3 regions of the Arthrobacter sp. SLBN-83 genome follow, and region 1 is predicted to be linked to each of the others. Evidence: riboswitches for the same ligand, from Rfam matches in the RefSeq annotation. Region 1 holds a riboswitch; each other region holds the start of a gene.
What was found. A riboswitch is a leader RNA that binds a small molecule or an ion and turns the genes downstream of it on or off. The one in region 1 is predicted to bind glycine.
Positions count from the first base shown of each region.

Region 2: it holds a riboswitch for glycine, as region 1 does, so the genes downstream of both, gcvP (aminomethyl-transferring glycine dehydrogenase) here and cycA (D-serine/D-alanine/glycine transporter) in region 1, are expected to answer to the same signal.
Region 3: it holds a riboswitch for glycine, as region 1 does, so the genes downstream of both, FBY30_RS10920 (APC family permease) here and cycA (D-serine/D-alanine/glycine transporter) in region 1, are expected to answer to the same signal.

Region 1 covers NZ_VFMX01000001.1:948,465-953,449, reverse strand. Annotated here, with positions in the region: gene gcvP (aminomethyl-transferring glycine dehydrogenase) at 1-1,737, opposite strand, end outside; glycine riboswitch at 1,897-1,998, opposite strand; glycine riboswitch at 2,291-2,389, shown strand; glycine riboswitch at 2,390-2,484, shown strand; gene cycA (D-serine/D-alanine/glycine transporter) at 2,536-4,065, shown strand; gene FBY30_RS04290 (hypothetical protein) at 4,238-4,985, shown strand, end outside.
Region 2 covers NZ_VFMX01000001.1:556,479-561,463, forward strand. Annotated here, with positions in the region: gene gcvP (aminomethyl-transferring glycine dehydrogenase) at 1-2,404, opposite strand, end outside; glycine riboswitch at 2,594-2,691, opposite strand; gene FBY30_RS02480 (TetR/AcrR family transcriptional regulator) at 2,785-3,321, opposite strand; gene FBY30_RS02485 (MFS transporter) at 3,406-4,962, shown strand.
Region 3 covers NZ_VFMX01000001.1:2,359,466-2,364,450, reverse strand. Annotated here, with positions in the region: gene FBY30_RS10925 (glutamate decarboxylase) at 1-1,278, opposite strand, end outside; glycine riboswitch at 1,801-1,907, shown strand; gene FBY30_RS10920 (APC family permease) at 1,960-3,390, shown strand; gene FBY30_RS10915 (acetamidase/formamidase family protein) at 3,393-4,400, shown strand.

The DNA.
Region 1 (4,985 bases):
GCCGCGGATCGCCAGCAGGCCGGCGAGCTCGCCCTGGGATCCGGCGTTGGGCTGGATGGACACCTGGTCATAGCCGGTGATCTCAGCCAGGTCGGTTTCCAGGCCGGAAATGAGTTCCCGCCAACCGGCCGTCTGCGAATCGGGCGCGAACGGGTGGATGGAGGCGAACTCCGGCCAGGAGATCGCTTCCATCTCAACGGTGGCGTTCAGCTTCATGGTGCAGGAACCCAGCGGGATCATGGTGCGGTCCAGCGCCAGGTCCCGGTCCGAGAGCTTCCGTATGTAGCGCACCAACTGGGTTTCGGACCGGTGCGTATTGAACACCGGGTGCTGCAGGTAGCCGGACGTGCGCAGTACGGTTCCCGGCAGTTCGAAGCCCTTGGCGTCCCCCACCGGACCCGCGCCAAAGGCGACGGCGACGGCGGAAAGCGTTGCCGCCGTCGTCGTCTCATCAATGGAGACGCCAACGGTGTCCTGGTCGATAAAGCGCAGGTTGATACCGCGTGCTTCGGCGGCGTTGATGACCTTGGCGGCCTTGCCCGGGACGCGCACGGTGAGGGTGTCGAAGAAGGAGCCGGCGACCAGTTCACGGCCCATGGAAGTGAGGGCGGTGGCCAGGACCCTGGTTTTGTGATGCACGGACTCGGCGATCGCTTTTAGTCCGTCCGGGCCGTGGTAGACCGCGTAGAAGGAGGACACGATGGCCAGCAACGCCTGGGCGGTGCAGATGTTGGAAGTGGCCTTTTCGCGGCGGATGTGCTGCTCGCGGGTCTGCAAAGCCAACCGGTAGGCGGGTGCGCCGGCGTTGTCCTTGGAGACGCCCACCAGCCGGCCGGGGAGCGAGCGTTCCATCCCCTTCTGCACGGCCATGTAGGCGGCGTGCGGTCCGCCGAAGAACAGCGGCACGCCGAAGCGCTGGGTGGAGCCGACGGCAATGTCTGCGCCCTGCTCACCCGGAGGGGTGATCAGCGTGAGGGCCAGGAGGTCCGCGGCGACGGTCACGAGCGCACCCCGCTCCTTGGCGGCGCTGATGACCCCGGACTGGTCCCATACCCGGCCGGAAACTCCGGGCTGCTGCAGCACGATGCCGTTGATGGCTCCTTCCGGCAGGCCCTTGGCGAGATCAGCCACTTCAACATCGAAGCCCAGCGCCTCAGCGCGGCCCTTGACGATGGCGATGGTCTGGGGGAGGCAGTCGGCGTCCAGGACAGTCCTGCCGTCCTTGGCGTCTGCGTTCTGGCCTTTGGCCTTGTTGGCGCGCCGCATCAGGAGCACGGCCTCGGCCACCGCGGTGGCCTCGTCAAGCAGGGAGGCGTTGGCCACGGGGAGTGCCGTGAGGTCCTGGACCATGGTCTGGAAGTTCAGCAGGGCTTCGAGACGACCCTGGGAAATTTCGGGCTGGTAGGGCGTGTAGGCCGTGTACCAGGCCGGGGACTCAAGGATGTTGCGGCGAATGACCGGCGGAGTGACCGTGTCGTAGTACCCCTGGCCGATCATCTGGACAGCGGTCTTGTTCTTGCCGGCGATGCGGCGCAATTCGGCCAGGACTTCAACTTCGCTGAGGGCGTCGGTCAGCTTCAGGGCGGTTTCCTGCCGGATGGAGGCCGGGACGGCAACGTCCACCAGGCCGTCCACGCTGTCGTAGCCCACGGCTTTGAGCATGGTGTCGACGTCGGCCTGGCGGCGCGCGCCGATGTGGCGGTCAACAAACGATGTTGGAAGCGATTGAATCGTCATGAGGAACTCCAGTTTTGGCCGGCCGAAGGTGGCACGGCGTGGGATGGGTTCCTCCCCGCTCTGTATTGGACCTGAGAGATTCCGCGTTGCCTGCTCTTGGCAGGGGCCGCTTGCACCGTCGGTGAACCAGGCAAAAGCCGGGTTGCTTTCCAGAGTCGCCTCGCCATGACGGTACGGGGGCCTGAGAGATTCCTGGGGAGGATTTGCTCCTACGGCGCCTGCCCGGTGTTTTCGCCGGGAGGACTCTCCCGTCACAGCTCGAAAGGCTTATTCAAATGTGGGTGATTCGGCTCACAAGGTATCGGGAATGGCGGGCGGTGGCAAATCGCGGGCCCGTGAAGCACCCGAAAGAACCGAAGAAGACGGGGCCTTGCTCCGCTTGTGTCAGGAAGGGTTTGACATTGCATCGTGACGGACACCACACTAATCCCCGGGATTGGCGCTGCCTGCGGCTGGCTCAGCGTATCCGGAGCGGCTCAACTGTGCGGCGCCTGTCCCATTGCATGACCGCCGTGGCCCCCGACAGGCCGCGGCGTCCAACTGAACATGCCTTCGACCTGCGGCGGGAGAGCCCTGCCGGGTACATTTAGCAGGCGCCGTAGGAGCAAACCCTCCCCAGGAAACTCTCAGGCCCACGTACCGCCGCGGACAGGCAACTCTGGAAAGCAGCCAGGCATGCCCTGGCTCACCGACGGTGCAAGCGGCTTGGGCTGCGGAAACTCTCAGGTTCCCTACAGAGCGGGGAGGAACCAAATCTTTTGCGGTACCCAAAATGCCGCTTTATCGATGGAGTTCCTCATGGCGATTCATCCCCCCACTTCCAACGGCGAACCAGCGCGCAACGGCGCGCGCACGGCGGTCCGCAGCGAACCTCCCCACCTGGAACGGCAGCTGACCAACCGCCATATCCAGCTCATTGCCATCGGCGGCGCGATCGGCACCGGCCTCTTCATGGGCTCCGGCAAGACAATCTCCGCGGCCGGCCCTTCAGTGATCTTCGTGTACATGATCATCGGGTTCATGCTTTTCTTCGTCATGCGCGCCATGGGCGAACTGCTGCTGAGCAACCTGAACTACAAGTCCTTCAGCGACTTCGCGGCGGACCTCCTGGGGCCGTGGGCCGGCTTCTTCACCGGCTGGACATACTGGTTCTGCTGGGTGATCACCGGCATCGCGGACGTTATCGCCATCGCCGGCTACTCCAAGGAACTATGGCCGGCGCTGCCGCTCTGGATCCCGGGCCTGGCCACCATTGGCATCCTGCTCGTGCTGAACCTCGCCACGGTCAAGGCCTTCGGCGAAACCGAGTTCTGGTTCGCCCTCATCAAGATCGTCGCCATCGCTGCGCTCATCATCGTGGGCCTTTTCATGATCTTCACCGGCTTCCAGTCCGACACGGGCACGGCCAGCTTCACCAACCTGTGGAGCCACGGCGGGTTCTTCCCCAACGAGTTCATGGGCTTCGTTGCCGGATTCCAGATCGCCGTGTTCGCCTTCGTCGGCATTGAACTGGTGGGCACCACCGCCGCCGAGGCCAAGAACCCGGAGAAGACCCTGCCCAAGGCCATCAATGCCATCCCGGTCCGCGTACTCCTGTTCTACGTGGGCGCGCTGGTCATCCTGATGGCCGTCACTCCGTGGACCCAGTTCGCCGCCGGCCACAGCCCCTTCATCGGCATGTTCTCCCTGGCCGGCCTCGGCGCCGCGGCCACCGTGGTCAACCTGGTGGTCCTCACCTCGGCCATGTCCTCCGCCAATTCCGGTATCTACTCCACGTCCCGCATGGTCTTCGGCCTTGCCCAGGAGGGCGACGCGCCGGGCATCTTCAGCCGCCTGTCCACGAGGAAGGTGCCCAGCAACGCACTGTTCCTGTCCTGCGTCCTGCTGCTCTCCGGCGTCGTCCTCATGTACGCCGGCCAGGACGTTGGCAAGGCCTTTGAAATGGTGACCACAGTTTCCGCCGTCTGCTTCATCTTCGTCTGGTCGATCATCCTGGCCAGCTACATTTCCTTCCGTCGCCGCCGCCCCCAACTGCACGCGGCGTCGAACTTCAAGATGCCCGGCGGCATCCCCGCGGTCTGGGTGGTCTACGCGTTCTTCGCCTTCGTCCTCTGGGCACTGACCACCCAGCCGGACACCCTCATCGCCTTGTTGGTAACACCCATTTGGTTCGTTGTCCTTGGCGTGGCCTGGGCCGTCTTGCGGCGCCGGCCCGCACACCTTGCCCGCTTCGAGGTTTTTCGGGCCGAGCTCCGCAATGACGCGGAGGCTAACGGGCGAAGCGCTGCCGGGGTGTCCGCCCAAGAGGTAGAGCAGGCCAGGAAGTAACGCCCGACGGCGGGCTGCCGGCAGGTGCGTTGGATCCAAGGGTGGGTCCGGCCTGCAGAGCAGCCCGCCCGCGGGTGCCGGGCGCGGAAGTTAAGCATGCTTAGTGTTTATCCACATAGGATGGAAAGAGCACGGCAGCCTCCCGCTGCAGGTCGATTGAATGAAGGTGACCATGGCCCGGCGCAGCAATCCCGCACTTCGTATCGCACAGGAAACCGCCCACAGAACCATGTTCGATTCCGACGGCAAACCCAAGCCCGGCGTCCACAACATGCTCCTGAAGGCGGTTCAGATCCAGCGGCCGCTGGTGGTTGGATACATCCGGCGGCTCCAAAAGAAGCACCCGCGCGCCACCGCAGCCCAGCTGGCGGACATCGCAGAGCGCGACTACTTGCGCGCTGTCGCCGGTGGCGGCGCCGTGGTGGGCGCTACCGCCGTCGTACCCGGTGTTGGCACTGTAGCGTCGCTGGGACTGTCCGCCGCCGCCACAGTGGGCTTCCTGGAAGCAACGGCACTCTACGCAACCTCGCTGGCCGAACTTCACGGCATCCGGCTCACCAACCCGGAGAAAGCCGGCACCATGGTCATGGCCATCATGCTCGGCGAGGAGGGTACAGCCCTGCTGGGAACCCTGAGTGGCCAGGCCTCCGGCAGCGGCAACAGCGCCGCCAATAATTGGGGCAATGTGCTCTCCAAGTCGATGGTGGGGCCGGGCTTCGGCAGTGTACGGAAGCGTATCCAGCACGCCTTCCTCAAGAACCTGCTCAAGCGGCAGGGTACTGCGCTGTTCGGCAGGGCGCTCCCGTTCGGCATAGGGGCCGTTGTGGGTGGAGCCGGTAACCTCGTGATGGGCCGTGCGGTGGCCAAGAATGCCCGTGAGGCGTTCGGGCCGATGCCGGACACCATTCCCGGGGAGCTGA
Region 2 (4,985 bases), 390 kb from region 1:
CTTCACCGGTGTAGAGGACCGGGAAGTACTCGTTCAGCCGCGAGGCGACGTAGTTGGCAGCCAGCAGTGCGGACTTGGTGGCCTCGGTCAGGCCCTCGCCGCCCATCAGCTTCACGTACGCCCAGGAGATCGGCAGCACGCCGGCCGAACCGAACCGGGAGGCGGAAATCGGCACGTCGGTGGCTCCGGTGCCGGCATTCCAGGTGGTGGCGTCGCCGGGCATGAACGGTGCCAGGTGTGCCTTGGCTGCGACCGGGCCCACGCCGGGGCCGCCGCCGCCGTGCGGGATGCAGAAGGTCTTGTGCAGGTTCAGGTGGGACACGTCGCCGCCGAACTTGCCGGGCTGCGCCAGCCCAACGAGCGCGTTGAGGTTGGCACCGTCGATGTAGACCTGTCCGCCGGCGGCGTGGACTGCGTCGCAGACTTCGCGGACGTCGCCGTCGTAGACGCCGTGGGTGGAGGGGTAGGTGATCATGATGCAGGACAGGGCGTCCTTGTTGGCCTCGATCTTGGCTTCCAGGTCAGCGTGGTCGATGGTGCCGTCGGACGCAGTAGCCACGACGACCACCTTCATGCCGGCCAACACCGCGGAAGCAGCATTCGTGCCGTGGGCCGAGGCCGGGATCAGGCAGACATTGCGCTGCTGCTCGCCGCGGGAGTGGTGGTAACCGCGGATCGCCAGCAGCCCCGCCAATTCGCCCTGGGACCCGGCGTTGGGCTGGATCGAGACCTGGTCGTAGCCGGTGATGGCGGTGAGGTCCGCTTCCAGGTCCGCGATCAGTTCGCGCCAGCCTTCGGTCTGGGAGTCCGGGGCGAACGGGTGGATGGAGGCGAACTCCGGCCAGGAGATGGCTTCCATCTCGGCGGTGGCGTTCAGCTTCATGGTGCAGGAACCCAGCGGGATCATGGTCCGGTCCAGCGCCAGGTCCCGGTCCGAGAGCTTCCGGATATAACGCAGCAGCTGCGTTTCGGACCGGTGCGTGTTGAACACCGGATGCTGCAGATAGTCGGAGGAACGCTCGACGGCGGCCTCCAGCCCGAATCCCCCGCCGCCGGCAACGGCATCTCCAGCAACGGTGGCCCCGAAGATGTCGGCAACCTGGGCGACGATGGCCGGCGTCGTGGTTTCATCCAGGGAGATGCCGATGGTGTCCGCGTCGATGCTGCGCAGGTTGATGCCGCGCGCTTCAGCGTCGGCGACGATGCCGGCGGCGCGCCCGGGGACGCGGACCGTCAGGGTGTCGAAGAAGCTCGCATGCAGGACCTCCACGCCGGCAGCGGCAAGCGAGGCCGCGAGGGTGCGGGCATGGCCGTGGGCGGTTGCGGCGATCGCCTTCAGCCCGTCCGGGCCGTGGTACACGGCGTACATGGAAGCGACGATGGCCAGCAGCGCCTGCGCGGTGCAGATGTTGGACGTGGCCTTTTCACGGCGGATGTGCTGCTCTCGCGTTTGCAGCGCCAGGCGGTAGGCGGGAACACCGGCGTCGTCCTTGGAGACGCCAACCAGGCGGCCGGGCAGCGAGCGCTCCAGCCCCTTGCGGACAGCCATGTAGGCGGCGTGCGGGCCGCCGAAGAACAGCGGGACACCAAAGCGCTGGGCGGAGCCGACGGCAATGTCCGCGCCCTGCTCACCGGGAGGGGTGATTAGGGTCAGGGCCAGCAGGTCGGCGGCGACGGTGACCAGGGCGCCGCGTTCCTTGGCGTTGGCGATCACGGCGGACTGGTCCCATACCCGGCCGGAGGCGCCGGGCTGCTGGAGCACGATGCCGTTGATGTCGCCCTCGGGCAGGCCCTGGGACAGGTCTGCCACTTCAACCTCGAAACCCAGCGCCTCGGCGCGGCCCTTGACGATGGCGATGGTCTGCGGCAGGACGTCGATGTCCAGGACGGTCTTGCCGTCCGCAGCGGGCTTGGCTTTGTTGGCGCGGCGCATCAGCAGGACGGCTTCGGCGACGGCGGTTGCTTCATCCAGCAGCGAGGCGTTGGCGATGGGCAGGCCAACCAGGTCCTGGACCATGGTCTGGAAGTTCAGCAGGGCCTCGAGCCGGCCCTGGGAAATCTCCGGCTGGTACGGGGTGTAGGCGGTGTACCAGGCCGGGGATTCAAGGATGTTGCGGCGGATCACAGGCGGTGTGACCGTGTCGTAGTACCCTTGGCCGATCAGCTGGACGGCGGTCTTGTTCTTCCCGGCAAGCTTCCGCAGCTCCGTGAGGACCTCGACCTCGCTGAGGGCGTCCTGAAGCCGGAGGGCGGTTTCCTGGCGGATGACCTTGGGAACGGCCGTGTCCACCAGGGAGTCGAGGGTGTCGTAGCCCACGGCTTTGAGCATGGTGTCGACGTCGGCCTGGCGGCGCGCACCGATATGGCGGTCTACGAAGGTGGTGGAGGCTGGGGTAACCGGCACGAAGGAACTCCATTTACTCAGGCGGCGCAGGGTACGCCACAGCTATTCGGGTTCCTCCCCGCTCTGTATTGGACCTGAGAGTTTCCGCGGTGCCTGCCTGGCAGGATCCGCTTGCACCGTCGGTGAGCACAACAGTTCTTCGGCTCCCCAAGGGAGGAAGGGCAACTGCCTGCTGCTTTCCAGAGGCGCCTCGCCGCGGCGGTACAGGGGCCTGCGAGATTCCTGGGGAGGATTTGCTCCTACGGCGCCTGCCTGTACTTTCGGCAGAACTCTCCCGCCGCAGATCAAAGGCTATTCATTTGTTGGGTCATGACGGCCGGTGGCAGCCCTCACAACTCTCCATTGTCCTACGCCCCGCCCCTCCCGGCAAATGGCAAATCCTACCGGCGGAGCCGCTCCAGGGCAGCAAGGAGTTCCTCCACGTCAGCGGCCGCTCCCCCCGCCGGCGCAGGCGCCACTGACAGCATGGCGTTGAAGTACAGGCCGTCGCCCATATAGAGGACCGCCTTCGCCAGTCCCGGACCAACATCCGCGGCAATCTCGTCCAGCCAGCGCTGCTGGATGGCCGCGAACCGGCGCCGCGTCTCCTCATGCGCCACCTCGGCAAGCCTGGTGGCGGCAACGATGGCCCGGTCCAGTGGAGTGTCGGCCCACACCGAGGAACGGATGAAGTACGCGGCGGCACCTTCGCCGGCCGAGGCCATGGCATCGGCATCCTCCCGGGCCAGGCCCTCCAGCCGGTCCAGCAGTACGGCAATGAGCGCTTCCTTGTTGGGAAAGTGGTAGAGCAGGCCGCCCTTGGACACGCCGGCCTTCCGGGCGACTGCGTCAAGGGTGGCGGCGCGCTCCCCCACTTCGATCAGCAGGGATTCGAAGGCATCAAGGACCGCGTCGCGGGCTACAGGCTTCCGGGGCATGCCTCCCATCATGCCCTTCCCCGGGCGGGAAGGCGGAACCGGCAGGAGTTTCAAACTATACCGTCTGGACGGTATAGTTATTTCATGACGACTTCCACCAGCCCTGTGCCCGCACGCACGGACAAGAACGCCCCGCGGCAGCCGTGGCGCGATTGGCTGGCGCTGGGGCTGCTGATGTTTCCCGTACTGCTGGTGGCCGTGGACAATACGGCGCTGACATTTGCACTGCCGGCCATCGCCCGCGCGCTGGAGCCGTCCGGCGTGCAGCTGCTGTGGATTGTGGACGCCTATCCCCTGGTGCTGGCCGGCCTGCTGGTATCCATGGGAAGCCTGGGCGACCGGATTGGCCGGCGGCGGCTCCTGGTTGTCGGCAGCATTGGCTTCGCCGCCGTCTCTGCCGCGACCGCCTTTGCCCCAACGCCGCAGTGGCTGATCGCCGGCCGCGCGGCCCTGGGCTTCTTCGGGGCCATGCTGATGCCGTCCACACTGTCGCTGATCCGCAACATCTTTCCGGAGCCCAACCGCCGGAGGCTCGCCGTCGCCATCTGGGCTGCGGGGTTCTGCGGCGGTGCGGCCCTGGGGCCCATTGTCGGCGGCTGGCTGGTGGAGCACTACTGGTGGGGCGCAGTCTTCCTGGCAGCGGTGCCCCTGATGGTTCCGCTGCTGGTATTGGGGCCGGCCCTGATCCCGGAGTCGAAGGATCCCGCACCGGGAAAGGTGGACATCCCCAGCATCCTGCTCTCCATGCTGGTCATGGTGCCCGTGGTGTACGGCATCAAGGCCGTTGCCACGGAGGGGCCGGAGGCAGCAGGACTGGGCGCGATCGCCTTTGGCCTGGCCATGGGAGTGATGTTCGTGCAGCGCCAGCTGCGCCTGGAGCATCCACTGCTGGACATGTCCCTGTTCCGCAACAGGGTCTTCAGCATGGCCATCAGCGCCAACATCCTGGCACTGTTTTCCTTCAACGGGTTCATCCTGTTCCTTGCCCAGCACCTGCAGCTCCTCGAAGGAATGAGTCCCTCCGCGGCAGGCGTTGCCATGGTCCCCGCACTGGCGGCCACGGTGGTGGCCGGCCTGGTGGTGGTGCCGCTGGTCCGCAAGGTCCGGCCCGGGTACGTGGTGGCTGCCGGGCTGGCGTTCAGCGCCGCTGGCTACAGCATGGTGACGTTCGGAGACCACGACGGCGGCCCTTCGCTGCTGCTGGCAGCCCTCCTGGTGCTGGCGCTGGGCGTGGGCACGGCGGAGACCATCTCCAACGACCTCATCCTGGGTGCCGCCCCGCCGGCCAAGTCGGGGGCGGCCGCGGCAATTTCCGAGACGGGCTATGAGGTGGGTTCGCTGCTGGGGACAGCCGTCCTGGGATCCATCCTGACCGCCTCCTACCAGCAGAACCTTCGGCTGCCCGCGGGGCTGGAGGGCATACTGCCCGGGCCCACCCTGCACAACGCCGGGGAGACACTGGCGGGCGCCGTGGAGGCGGCCAACCTCCTGCCCGCATCGCTCGGTGGAATGGTCCTGGATGCCGCCGCAGCAGCGTTCGACTCGGGTGTGCACGTGACCGCGGCAATTGGGCTGGTACTGATGGCGGCGGCGGCAGTCCTCGCCGCCGTCGTGCTTCGCAAAGTGCCAAAAGCGGCGTAGCGGACGCCCACGGGAGTCCAGAA
Region 3 (4,985 bases), 1.4 Mb from region 1:
GCGGACCACGATCCGCTGCACCGTGATGTCGGCGAGCCCTTCCGGCAGCGGGTAGGCCGGGACCAGCCACCCGTTCATGCGGAGGCGTTCGGAGAGGTGGTGCAGGTTCCAGTTCTTGGTATGGCCGTCCGCGAGTTGCCAGGCGAAGACCGGGATATCGGCCCCGTCGCTCCACAGGGTGAAGGCGTCCATGGCCCCGATTTCGTGCGAGAGGTACAGGGCAACCTCGCGCGAACTTGCCTGCACGGACTTGTAGCCGGCGAAGCCCAGCCGGAGGAAGAGATAGTACTGCAGCAGAACCTGCGCGCCGGGCCGGGAGAAGTTCAGGGCGAAGGTGGGCATGTCCCCGCCAAGGTAGCTGACGTGGAACACCAGGTCCTCGGGCAGGGCATCTTTGTCCCGCCACACCACCCAGCCCAGGCCCGGATACACCAGCCCGTACTTGTGGCCCGACGTGTTGATGGAGGCCACCCTGGGGAGCCGGAAATCCCACACCAGCTCCGGATTCAGGAACGGCGCCACCATGGCCCCGGACGCGCCGTCCACGTGGATGGGGACGTCCAGGCCGGTGTCCGCCTGGATGCGGTCAAGTGCGGCGGAGATCAGCTCCACAGGTTCGTAGGCGCCGGTGTAGGTGACGCCCATGATGGCCACCACGCCAATGGTGTTCTCATCCACATACCGTTCCAGGTCATGGCCGTCCAGCGTGGGGTGTTCGGCGGAAACGGGCACGTAGCGGGCTTCCACGTCCCAGTAGTTGCAGAACTTTTCCCAGCACACCTGCACGGCGGAGCTGAGGACAAGGTTGGGTGAGTCCGTGGGCTTGCCGGCCGCACGACGCCGGTGCTGCCACCGGCGTTTGAGGGCCAGGCCGCCAAGCATGCACGCTTCGGAGGACCCGACAGTGGAGGTGCCGATGGCCGCGGCAGGATCCGGAGCATTCCACAGGTCCGCAAGCATCCGCCAGCACCGGGTCTCGATCAGCGCTGTCTGCGGGTATTCGTCCTTGTCGATCATGTTCTTGTCGAACGTTTCCGCGTACAGCTGGGAGGCTTCCTTTTCCATCCACGTCCCAACGAACGTGGCCAGGTTCAGGCGGGAGTTGCCGTCCAGCATCACCTCGTCGTGGACCACCTGGTAGGCGGTGGCCGGCAGGGACTCCCCGTCCGGGATGGTGAAGCGAGGAAAGATGGTGGCCTCCCCGGGCCGGCTGAACAGCGGGTTCAGCTCCACGCTCGTTTCGGGCTGATGCCGTACGCTCCGGTGTGACCTCGTCATGTCCCGTTCCTTCGGCCGCCGTCGTAGCAGCCGGCCGCAGCCGCTGCCCTTCCGCTGTTCCCAGCACTCCGTATTATTCATCGCTGCGGAGCAAAGGGCACCAGATTCCTTGGGCGCGGGCAGGACAAAAGTACGACGGCGGCGCGCGCCAGGTGCCGGCCCGCACCTCGGCTTTCGATGCGCACATGCGGTTCCGCTGCGCAAATTCCTTTTCGCGGCCCAAATCCGGGGTGCGAAAAGGACCGTACGCCTCGAAGATGGGGAAGCGAGTCGAGGAAGGCCTACTGCTGCTGCCCGAACTTGGTGAGATTTTCTGAGCGCGACCTGATTCCCTCGATGCCCACCGCTTCATCCCCCGAAAAAAGGTATGTTGCCTTACCTTTTCCTATAGGATGTGTTATGCACGTCACAACCGAATACCGCCCTTGACGCATGGCGGGAGAGCTACCCGGACCTTCTGAGCCGGGAGCGCCGTAGGAGCAAATCCTCCCCAGGAATCTCTCAGGCCCCACACCGCCATGGTTAGGCAACTCTGGAAAGAGTCCGGCCCCCAGCCGGAGGCTCGCCGACGGTGCAACCGGAACCCACACTTCCGGGAATCTCTCAGGCCCAAAAACAGAGCGGGGAGGAACTTCAACATATTCCGGCGCCCCCGCGCCCTCCACCCCTTGGAGATTTTCTATGTCCACCACACCTGCCGGGACGGAATCGCCCGGCATTGAACAGTTCGGGTACACCCAGGAACTGAAAAGGACACTCACCTTCAGCGACCTGATGATCTACGGCTTGATCTTCATGGTCCCCATCGCCCCGTTCGCCATTTTCGGCGGCGTCTTCCACGACTCGGGCGGCATGGCGCCGCTCGCCTATATCGTGGCGCTCTTCGCCATGATGTTCTCAGCCAACTCCTATGCCCAGATGGCGCAGGCGTTCCCAATGTCGGGCTCCGTCTACACCTATGTGGGCCGCGGCATCGGACGGCCGGTGGGCTTCGTGGCCGGCTGGATGATCCTGCTGGACTACCTCCTCATCCCCTGCCTGCTGTACTTAGCCGCAGCCATCGCCATGAACGGCATCGTCCCCGGCGTGCCGGTCTGGATCTGGCTGGTGGCCTTCGTCGTCCTGAACACCGTGATCAACTACATGGGCATCCAGTTCACGGCCAAGGTCAACAAGATCATGCTGATCCTGGAGCTCGTGGTCCTGGCCATCTTCCTGGTGGTGGGCCTCGTGGCGCTCGCCCAGGGCAAGGGCCGCGGCTTCAGCTTTGACGCGTTCTTCAACTCCAGCACGTTCTCGCTCCCGCTGCTCTTCGGGGCGGCGTCCATCGCAGTGCTGTCGTTCCTCGGCTTCGACGGCATCTCCACCCTCGCGGAGGAGAACAGCGGCAGCAGCAAGTCCCTGGGCCGGTCCATGATCGCCGCGCTTGCAATGGTGGGCGTGCTGTTCGTGGTCCAGACCTGGGTTGCCTCCATGCTGGTCGAAGACCCGGCATCAATCCTCGAAAACGGCGACCCCGCAGGCACCGCCTTTTATGACGCGGCAGCCAACGCCGGCGGCCCCTTCATGTTCGTGCTCACCGCGGCAGCAACCGCCGTCGCCTGGGGCTTCGCCAACGCACTGGTGGCCCAGGCCGCCACGTCCCGCCTCCTGTTCGCGATGGCCCGCGACCGGCAGCTGCCCCGCTTCCTGAGCAAGATCAGCGCCAAGCACCAGGTCCCCGTGAACGCGACCTTCGTCGTCGCGGTCATCTCGCTGGTGCTGGGCATCTACCTGACCATCCTGCCCGACGGGCTGGTGGCAATCTCGGCGCTGGTCAACTTCGGTGCACTCACGGCCTTCCTGGTCCTGAACATCGCGGTGATCTGGTGGTTCGTCTTCAAGCTGAAGTCCCGCCGCTGGTTCGTCCACCTGGTGTTCCCGCTTGCCGGGGCACTGATCCTGGCCTCGGTGATTTACAACGCCCGCACCGGCGCCCAGCTGCTTGGCCTCGTATGGCTGGTGGTGGGCGTCGTCGTCGCGGTCGTCCTGTACAAGACCGGGCGCATGGGTAAGAAGGAAGTACCAATTACGACGGCGGCAGGGGAACCTGAAGCAGCGGAGGTTCAGTAAAGATGGTTGTCCACAAGCTCGCGCCCCAGCCAGGCGAATACTCTTACGTGTTCGGCGGCCGGGAGCCGATGATCAGCATCAAGCCCGGCGATATTGTGGAGGTTAGCACCGAAGACTGCTTCGGCGGCCGGGTCACCTCCCCGGACCGGCTGCCCAGCGAGGTGGTGCCCTTCAACGAGATGAACCCCGTCTCGGGGCCCATCCAGGTGGAAGGCGCGGAACCCGGCGACATGCTTGCCGTCCATTTCGTGTCCATCGTGCCGGCCAGGAAGTACGCGGTGTCCTGCGTGCTGCCGCAGTTCGGCGCCCTGACCGGAACGCGCGAGACGGCCATGCTCAATGAGTCGCTGGAGGAACGCGTCTGGTTCTACGACATCGACCTGGAAAGCTGGACGGCCTCCTTCAAAGCGCGGAACTCGGACTACCGGCTGCAGCTGCCGCTGGACCCGATGCACGGCACCGTGGGTGTGGCTCCGGCCGGCGGCGAGGTACGGCTGGTCATGACGCCGTCCACGCACGGCGGAAACATGGACACCCCGGAAGCCCGCACCGGGACCACGCTGTACCTGCCGGTAAATGTGGCCGGGGCCATGCTCTCCCTGGGTGACGGCCACGCCCGCCAGGGCGAGGGCGAAGTCTGCGGCACCGGCCTGGAGTCGGCAATGAACTCGGTGATCGCGGTGGACCTCATCAAGGAGGGCGCCGCAGCCTGGCCCCGCCTGGAGAACGATGATTACATCATGAGCACCGGTTCCACCCGGCCGTTGGAAGATGCGTACCGGATCAGCCAGAAGGACCTCATCGCCTGGACCTCGGACCTGACCGGCATGGACATGCTGGACTCGTACCAGCTGGTCAGCCAGATGGGCCTCTCCCCCGCGGCCAACGTCTGCGATCCGAACTACACGATGGTTGCCAAGCTGCCCAAGTGGACGCTGCAGGGCGCCCAGGCCTACGGCGGCGCCCACAGCCGCCTGCGGAAGACAGCTGAGGACTACTCCTCGCGGTAGAAAATCAGCATTAAACAACGGAAGCGCTGCAGGTCCCTTGCCAGACCTGCAGCGCTTCCGCGCTTTGCGGACGCCTTCAACGTCTCCCGGCACGAAATTTCGCCGACCTTGATGCAATCTTGATTGAATCCCTGCAGGTCCTTGAGGTCCTCCCTCCAAAGTGATGCGTGAAGGACGGGGAAGCAACCTTGATGCACCTGGGTACTGGGGCCCAGTCAACCCGCGCCTGCATCGGATAAAACCGATGGTCTCAGAGCCTGGCGGCGCTAAGAAGCGGCGCCGCCAGGCAACCACTCCCCCATTCCACACAGGCCAGGGGCCGACGGCGGAGGCAACGGGTCAGCGTCGATCCGAAAAAAGCCGTCGGCCCCCACATCCGTCCAAGAAGTACGACGGCGGCACACATCGAAGTGCGCCCCCCACCTCGGTTTTTCGACGCGCAAATAAGATGTCGATTCGCAAATTCCTTTTCGCGGCCCAGATTTGGGGTGCGAAAAGGAATCTGCGCCGCGAAAACGGGGAACCCTGTCGCGGACGGACTTGCGCCTCGAAAACGGGGAACCCTATCGCGGACGGACTTGCGCC